2 regions of the Achromobacter sp. ES-001 genome follow, and region 2 is predicted to be linked to the other one. Evidence: predicted binding sites of a transcription regulator. Region 2 holds the regulator's gene; the other holds the start of a gene.

Region 1 (4,419 bases), 1.0 Mb from region 2:
CGCGCGACAGGCCGTCTTGCAAGCGTTTGCGGTAATTGGCCTGGCGGTCGAACGGCGTGTTGCCGCAAGCCCAGTAGTCGGCGTGATCCGATTGCCACTGCGCCGGCGCGGCATTGGTGTTGCCCGTATGGCTGGACGCGGACGACCAGGGCCAGGAATCCGGATCTTGCGATGCCCCGCTGCGCACGGGATACGTTTCCAGCCAGACCAGCGCCGGCAGCACCCACGCGCCCGGTTCAAGCAGCGCGGACCGGTAGCGCCCCGCGAAGACCCGGCCGCCACGCAGGCGCGCCGCCAGGTTGCGGCCCAGCGTCTGCATCAAGCGGGGCAGCCCTTCTTCGTCAGCAGGGGTGGCCAGCAGCAGGATGCGGTCATTGGCCAGCAACCAGCCGTGGACCGATACCCGATGGCGTTGAGCAGATTCGCCCAGCCAGGTGGCCAGTTGGTTCAGGATATCGGCGGGGGCGGGTTGAGACGGCGCCGCCAACGGCGAAATGAAATTGGCCTGCACCAGTTGGGGCAGCCCAGGGGCGTACAGACGGGGCAGACGGGCCATAGTGTCAGGGCTTGCGTATCTGGAAGAACGGGTTGTCTTCGCTCACGGTATATAAATAGTGCCACGGTGGGCGCTGGTCAAGTCCCGTGATCACAATATGGGCACGGATTCGGGTTTTTTTGTCGTCCGGCCTGTATGCACAGCAGGTTAACATTCGGCGACGGAACGTCGTACCGTGGATATACCCTAACCCGTCGACGAATTTTTCATCCCCCCGACCGGAGAACGTCCATGCCCGTGGCCCTGGAGCTCATTTCCCAGCATCGCTGTTTTGGCGGTACGCAGCGGTACTACCGCCATGAGTCCACGCAGATCGGCCTGCCGATGCGCTTTTCGGTCTTCGTTCCGCCGCAAGCCGATGCCGGCCCCGTGCCGGTGCTGATCTATCTGGCGGGCCTGACCTGCACGGAAGAAACGTTCATGATCAAGGCGGGCGCGCAGCGGCTGGCGGCCGAGCTTGGCGTCATGCTGGTCGCGCCCGACACCAGCCCGCGCGGCGCCAACGTGCCCGGCGAAGAAGAAAGCTGGGACCTGGGCACGGGCGCCGGTTTCTATGTCGACGCGGTAACGCCCGCCTGGCGCGACCACTATCGCATGTACAGCTACGTGACTGACGAGCTGCACGCCATCGTCACCGGCGACACCCTGCCTGGCGACGCGTCGCGCACCGGCATCTTCGGCCACTCCATGGGCGGCCATGGCGCGCTCGTGCTGGCGCTGCGCAACCCGGGCAAGTTCCGCTCGGTGTCGGCGTTTGCGCCGATTGCGGCGCCCAGCCTTTGCCCCTGGGGCAAGAAGGCATTCGGGGCCTACCTGGGCGGCAACGAAACGGATTGGGCCGCCTACGATGCATCGGTCCTGATGCGCGGCTTGAAGCAGCCCTTTCCCGCCGGCATCCTGATCGATCAAGGGGAATCCGACCAATTCCTGGCCGACCAGTTGTATCCCGAGGTATTCGAAGCCGCCTGCGCAGCGGCCGACCAGCCCCTGACGCTGCGTCGCCAACCGGGCTACGACCACGGCTATTACTTCATCTCGACGTTCATCGAGGATCACATCCGGTTTCACGTCGAACGCCTTGGAAAACTGGCGGCATAAAGCCACGCTTTTATACTGAAATGCCTGCCGCGGCGCGCTCGTGGCGTCCTGGGCGCGTCGGGCTGAAACCCTCGGCGTCCCATAGGAACTCGTCATTTGATCAACGGCCTCGCCCCTTTTGTCTGGATTTTGCTAGGCGCCGTCGTCGTCCTGCTGCCCGGCCTTGTCATGCTGCTTGGGCGGGGCGGACCCCGCGACGAGCGCGGCCGCAAGATCTTCCAGTTCCGGCCGGTGCGCCGGCTGTTCGGCTTGATGCTGGTGCTGCTGGGTTGTGTGTCCGGGCTGCTGGCCCTGTCGCTGGTGCAGTTTTTCAGGCTGACCGCTGACGAATCCGTGGCCCGCGTTGAAGTCCGGCAGCAGGCCGAGGGGCAGTTCCAAGTCACCACCGACGCGCCGGGCGTGGGCCCCAAGCAGTACGTTCTATATGGAGATCAGTGGCAGATCGATGCCCGCGTCGTGCGCTGGCGCCTGCCGGCGTTGATGGCAGGCGTGCCGCCGCTGTATCGTCTGGAACGCTTGTCGGGCAGGTATAGCGACGCGGCCCGCGAGGCTTCGGCCACGCGCTCTGTCCACGCCTTGGACGACTGGCCCGCGCCTGATTTAGGGTCGCTGAAGAAAAGTTTTCCGAACTGGTTCCCGTTTGTGGATGTCCAATTCGGAAGCGGCGCATATATGCCCCTGTTCGACGGCGCGAAGTACCAGGTGTTCATGGACCCACGCGGCGCCTTGTTCATCCGCCCGGACGGCGAGGCCACCGCCGAGGGCTTGAAACGCCTGGGCTGGTAGCACCCGCCTGCCGCCCTGCTTTGGGAAAAACAGGGCCGCATCAGAATATGGAAACTTTGATGCGTCGCAATAGTCGAATTAGCACTCCCTTTACTAGAGTGCTAACATCGAATCCATGTCGTTACCCCTTCGCTTTCCGGAGACCCCCGCTATGAAACAACCCAGTACCTCGTTGGCCGCTTCCGGCAACGCTCTGGCGTTGGCCATTGCCAATCCGGGCGCACTTGGCACGATCGACGCTTATATTTCTTCGGTCAACCGCTTGCCGGTTTTGTCGGCCGAGCGTGAAACCGAGCTGGGCCGTCGCCTGCGCGACCAGGAAGACCTGGGCGCTGCGCGTGAACTGATTCTGTCGCACCTGCGCCTGGTGGTGTCAGTGGCGCGCCAATACCTGGGCTACGGTTTGCCGCATGCCGACCTGATCCAGGAAGGCAACGTTGGCCTGATGAAGGCCGTTAAGCGTTTCGACCCCGAGCGCGGTGTGCGGCTGGTGTCGTTTGCCGTGCACTGGATCAAGGCCGAAATCCACGAATACATCATCCGCAACTGGCGCTTGGTCAAGGTCGCCACGACCAAGGCGCAGCGCAAGCTGTTCTTCAACCTGCGCAGCATGCGTCCCGATGGCCAGACGCTGGACCCCGACCAGGTCGACCACATCGCGCGCGAATTGAACGTGCGCCGCGAAGACGTCAGCGAAATGGAAGTGCGCCTGTCGGGCCGCGAAATGTCGCTGGAAAACCAGGACGACGATGACGACAGCTACGCGCCCATCGCCTACCTGTCCGACGATGGCCGCCAGGAACCCACGCGGGTGCTGGAACGCGCGGCGCGCGACGAACTGCAAAGCACCGGGCTGAACAGCGCACTTGAGGCGCTGGACGCCCGCTCGCGCCGCATCGTCGAAGCCCGCTGGCTGCAAGACGACGGCGGCGCCACGCTGCACGAACTGGCACAAGAGTTCGGCGTATCCGCCGAACGCATTCGCCAGATCGAAGCCGCCGCGCTAAAGAAGATGCGCGGCAACCTGGCTGCCTGATCCGTCGGGTGCTGCATACGAAGGGCCGCTTGCGCGGCCCTTTGCTTTTTGCAGCGCTGGCACCGATGCTTCCGCCGATGCCGCCACGATGCCGCCTGGCATCTGGACTAATAAATAACTTGATACAAATTAGCCGGCGAATTTCGGGATCTTCAGAAACTTAATAAAGAGTGCGCCGACTAACTTCATGTAGACCGCGAACTTTGGTTAGCAGTCTTGCCATCCGTCTCGGCTTCTCCTCTTTCCCCTCCCCTATGAGACGGATGCTTGCGGGGCACCACATATATTCGTATATCTGGTGCCCCGATTTTTATGCGGCCTGCGCGTTGTCCGCTGCAAGCGCCGTATGCCACAGCGCGTCCTGCACGCGACGCACGCCGGTGGCCATCGATCCATCCTGATAAAGCTTGATCCAGCGATAACCCGGCGCCAGGTTGTCCACCACGTGCTTGCCGTCGCGGATGCTGAATTGAAAGCAGGTCGACGGCGTGGCCAGCATGCGAAGGTTGTGGCGGCGACGATCGAATTCGTGATGCACGTGGCCCCACAACAGCACGCGCGCCTGCGGCCAGCGGGTCAGGCGCTTGAATAGCACCTGCGGGTTGTCGATCATCATCGAGTCGTGCCAGTGGCTGTCCATCTGCATCGGGTTGTGATGCATGGCGATCAAGGTATGACGGCCGGGCGCCTCGGCAAGCGCGGCTTCCAGCATGTCCAACTGGCTGTCCGGCAGATGCCCGGCATTGGAGCCGGGCACGGTGGTGTCCAGCGTGACCACGCGCCAGGCGCCCACGTCGGTGACCGGCGTAGACCAATGCGCCAGTTCCTGCCGCATCACGGCGGGCTGGTCGTGATTGCCCGGCAGGCAACGGATCTGCGCAGCGGCCAGCACGCTTGCCTGGCCCAGAATTGCCGCAAACCGCCGATAGGCTGCCGCCTCGCC
Region 2 (4,419 bases):
TGCCCCACGGTGGCGGGCGTGCCGTTGATGTATGCGCGGCTGCGGCCCTGCGCGTCGATGACCCGGCGCAGCGACAGTTCGTCATCGACGTCGATCTCGCGTTCGTTCAGCCAGCTGTGCAATGACTTCGGCGTATCGAACACGGCAGTGATGTCGGCGCGCGGTGCGCCTTCGCGCAGCATGCTGGCGTCGCCGCGTTCGCCCAGCGCAAGCGCCAGCGCGTCCACCAGGATGGATTTGCCCGCCCCGGTCTCGCCGGAGAACACGGTGAAGCCGGGGCCGAAATGGATTTCGGTCTGTTCGACGATGACGAAGTCGCGGATATGCAGGGTGCGCAGCATGTCGGGGCGCTTACTACTCTACGTTGTCGGTGGCCTGGGGCATCAGGTTCCAATGCAGCTTGCGGCGCAAGGTGGAAAAGAAGCTGTAGCCCTCGGGGTGCACGAAGCGAATGGTGTACGGCGCGCGCTGCACGACGATGCGGTCGCCCGGTTGCAGGTCGGACCAGGTCTGCATGTCGAAATGCACGCTGGCGCCCACTTCCACGCGGCCCATCGCGGTCAGCGTCATGTTCAGCACACCGGTGTCCGGGATGACGATGGGGCGATTCGACAGCGTTTGCGGCGCCACGGGCACCAGCACCATGGCGTTCATGCCGGGGTGCAGGATGGGGCCGTTGGCGGACAGCGCATACGCGGTCGAGCCGGTAGGGGTGGCGATGATCAGACCATCGGCGCGCTGTGTGTACATGAAGGCGCCGTCCAGTTCGACACGCACTTCGATCATGCCGCCGCGCCCGGCGCGGTTCAGCACGACGTCGTTGAGCGCCGACGCGGAATACATTTTCTGGTCGCCACGCCACACGCTGCCTTCCAGCAGCATGCGTTCTTCAATCTGGAAGCTGCCTTCAAGCACGCGCGCCAATGCACCGTGCGCGTCTTGCAGCGGGATGTCGGTGATGAAGCCCAGGCGCCCGTGGTTGATGCCCACCAGGGGGACACCAAATGGCGCCAGATGCCGGCCGGCGCCCAACACCGTGCCGTCGCCGCCCATCACGACGGCCAGCGATGCGTTCTGGCCGATCTCTTCGAGGGTAGCTATTGGGTATTCGGTCAGGCCGGTGTTGCGCGCGGTGTCGGCATCGATCAGCACATGCCGGCCCGCTTGCGTCAGCGCGTGCGCAAGGGCTCTTAGCGGGGTGTCCAGGCCGGTGTCCTGGTATCTGCCGATCAGGGCGACGGTAGGAAAGTGCATGGATGCGGGCGTATCAAAAGGGCGAAGCCGAAGCCAAAACCTGCCCGGAATGGGCCGATTAGCCGATTATATGGGGCCGCATATCTGCTTGCGGGACAAAAATCGCCTTTATCCTAAAAGATTCCTTAAAATGCCCGCTATGGATGACCGCGCACGCGCACTACTGAAAGCGTTGATAGAACGCTACATCGCCGATGGGCAGCCCGTCGGCTCGCGGACGCTATCGAAAGTCTTTGACTTGTCCCCGGCTACCATCCGCAATGTCATGGCGGACCTGGAAGAGCTGGGGCTGATCCATAGCCCGCACACCTCCGCCGGCCGCGTGCCTACGCCGCGGGGCTATCGCATGTTCGTCGATTCCCTGCTGGCCGTGCAGTCTTATCAGCTGCAACCGCACAACATGGGCGAAATGCTGTCGGCGGCCGAACCTACCCGCGCCGTCAATGCCGCCGCCGCGTTGCTGTCCAACCTGACGCAATTCGCGGGCGTGGTGCTGACCCCCAAGCGCGCCCAGGTGTTCCGGCAGATCGAATTCATCCGGCTGTCGGACAAGCGCGTGCTGCTTATCATCGTCACGCCGGATGGCGATGTCCAGAACCGCATTCTCTTTGTCCAGCGCGATTACGCCGAGGCGGAATTGCTGGAAGCCGGCAATTTCTTCAACATGCATTTCGCGGGCAAGTCGTTCAACGCCGTGCGCCAGACGCTATCGACCGAACTAGCCCAGCTGCGCGAAGACATTTCGCGGCTGATGCAGGCGGCGGTCGAGGCCAGCGCCGAGGCCGCGGAAGACGGCGACACCATGGTCATCTCGGGCGAGCGCAAGCTGCTGGACGTTACCGATATCGCGTCCGACATGGATCGGCTGCGCAAGATGTTCTCGCTGTTCGAGAAAAAGACCGACCTGCTGCAACTGCTGGACGTGTCCAGCCGCGCGCAGGGCGTGCAGATCTACATCGGCGGCGATTCCCAATTGGTGCCCATGGAAGAGGTCTCGGTCATTACCGCGCCCTATGGCGTGGACGGCAAGGTCGTGGGCACGTTGGGCGTCATCGGCCCGACCCGCATGGCTTACGAACGCGTGATTCCCATCGTGGACATCACGGCGCGCCTGCTGTCCAACGCGCTCAGCCACAACCAGTAGTCCCATTCAAAGCTACATCCTCCTCGCGGAGGAAGGGGAGTTTTTGTGTTTCTTCGCCTGTTCAAGTACCTGTGGCCTGAACGCTACCTGCCGGAAGCCGAGCAGGACGACCCCTTCAACGAAGACCCGCCGGCCCGCGCGCCCGGCAAAGTCGGGGTGCTGCTGGTCAACCTGGGTACGCCGGATACGCCGGACAAACAGGGCATCCGCAAATACCTGGGCGAATTCCTGTCCGACCCCCGCGTCATTGAAATTCCACGTTATTTATGGAAACCCATCCTGTACGGGCTGGTGCTGACGCTGCGACCCAAGAAGCTGGCGCCGCGCTATGCGGGCGTCTGGCTGAAAGAAGGGTCGCCCCTGATGGTCTATAGCCAGCGTCAGGCGGACGGCGTACGCGCCGCGCTGGAGGCGGCGGGCATCGACGCCGTGGTGGAACTGGGCATGCGCTACGGCAACCCGTCCATCCCCGACGCCATCACCCGTTTGCGCGCGGCCGGTTGCGAACGCATCCTGACCGTGCCGCTTTACCCGCAATACGCGGCCAGCACCACAGCCACGGTCGTGGACGCGGTTACCCGCCATGCCGGGCGCCTGCGGGATCAGCCCGAACTGCGCTTTACCAAGCGCTTTCACGAGGACCCCGCCTGGCTGGACCCGCTGGCCGCCCGCATCGAGTCGTTCTGGCGCGAGCACGGCAAGCCGCAGAAGCTGGTCATGAGCTTTCACGGCTTGCCGCGATATTCCATCGAATTGGGCGACCCCTACTACCGCGACTGCATGGAGTCGGCCCGCCTGTTGTCCCAGCGGCTGTCGCTGCCGCGCGAACAGATCGAAGTCACCTTCCAAAGCCGCTTTGGTACTGCCCGCTGGCTTGAGCCCTATACCGAACCGACCCTGAAAGCGTTAGCCGCTTCGGGTGTTACCGAGGTGGATGTGGTGTGCCCGGGATTTGTGGCAGACTGTCTGGAAACCCTGGAAGAGATCAGCCTGGAATGCCGGGACGCCTTTATTGAGGCGGGCGGCAAGCAGTTTCGTTACATCCCTGCGCTGAACGACGATCCCGCGTGGATCGCCGGCTTGGCCACTTTGGTGGAACGCAACTTGCAGGGCTGGCCGTTGAAGATCCAGGCCAACACGGACTTGAAGGAGAAGGCGCATGCACCATGATCCCAAGAGCGGCAAGAGCGTAAAAAAGGGGACCGTTGCCACCCCGGTGGACGAGGATCAGGTCGAACACGATCTGGACGAAGCGCTAGCCGAGACCTTTCCCGCCAGCGATCCCATCGCCATCCGCCCTGAACCGGACGACGATGACGACAAGGTGGATCGCGGGCTCGAAGAGAGCTTCCCCGCCAGCGACCCGGTCGCCCCGGCGCAGCCCCACAAGAAGTAAGCAGCCGGCCCCGCCGGGCCAAGCCCGGGCGGGCTTGCTGCCTCGGGCGGGCGCCGTCAGGGAATATTTCCCTTTCCCGGGCTTGAAATAGGGGTATTGGCCCCCATTCATGTCTGCGAAAGCCATTCTTTTTGGAGGATTCCCCATGACGGCACCCCACGAGCCTGTAGATAAGACGCCCGAAGCCGGCCAGAACGCCGACGCGGCACCCGCCGACCAGGGCGCGGCAGAGGCCGAGCTGAACGAGTTGCGCGCCCAGCTGGACGCCGCCCAAGCTACCGTCAATGAGCAGCACGATCAGCTTCTGCGTGTGCACGCCGAAGCTGAAAATGTGCGCCGCCGCGCGCAGGAAGAAGTGTCCAAGGCGCGCAAGTTCGGCATCGAATCGTTTGCCGAAAGCCTTGTGCCGGTCAAGGACAGCCTTGAAGCCGCCCTGGCCCAGCCCGACCAGACCGTCCAGACGCTGCGCGAAGGGGTCGAAGTCACCCTGAAGCAGTTGTCGGCCGCGTTCGAGCGCAACATGCTCAAGGACATCGCGCCGGCCCAGGGCGACAAATTCGACCCGCACCTGCATCAGGCGATTTCGTCGATCCCCCACGAGCAACCCGCCAACACGGTGGTGCAG

Evidence for each region. The regulator HrcA, encoded in region 2, represses chaperone genes, less so after heat shock. The targets are predictions, from matches to a motif close to TTAGCACTCNNNNNNNNNGAGTGCTAA.
Region 1: the regulator HrcA is predicted to act here: its motif matches at 2,519-2,545, upstream of rpoH (RNA polymerase sigma factor RpoH).

Annotation. Positions count from the first base shown of each region.
Region 1 covers NZ_CP079940.1:207,675-212,093, forward strand. The annotation lists gene KYT87_RS00990 (hypothetical protein) at 1-556, opposite strand, end outside; gene fghA (S-formylglutathione hydrolase) at 788-1,654, shown strand; gene KYT87_RS01000 (hypothetical protein) at 1,751-2,440, shown strand; gene rpoH (RNA polymerase sigma factor RpoH) at 2,556-3,476, shown strand; gene KYT87_RS01010 (phosphodiesterase) at 3,787-4,419, opposite strand, start outside.
Region 2 covers NZ_CP079940.1:1,203,045-1,207,463, forward strand. The annotation lists gene recN (DNA repair protein RecN) at 1-341, opposite strand, end outside; gene KYT87_RS05375 (NAD kinase) at 355-1,254, opposite strand; gene hrcA (heat-inducible transcriptional repressor HrcA) at 1,394-2,398, shown strand; gene hemH (ferrochelatase) at 2,444-3,568, shown strand; gene KYT87_RS05390 (hypothetical protein) at 3,558-3,794, shown strand; gene grpE (nucleotide exchange factor GrpE) at 3,940-4,419, shown strand, end outside.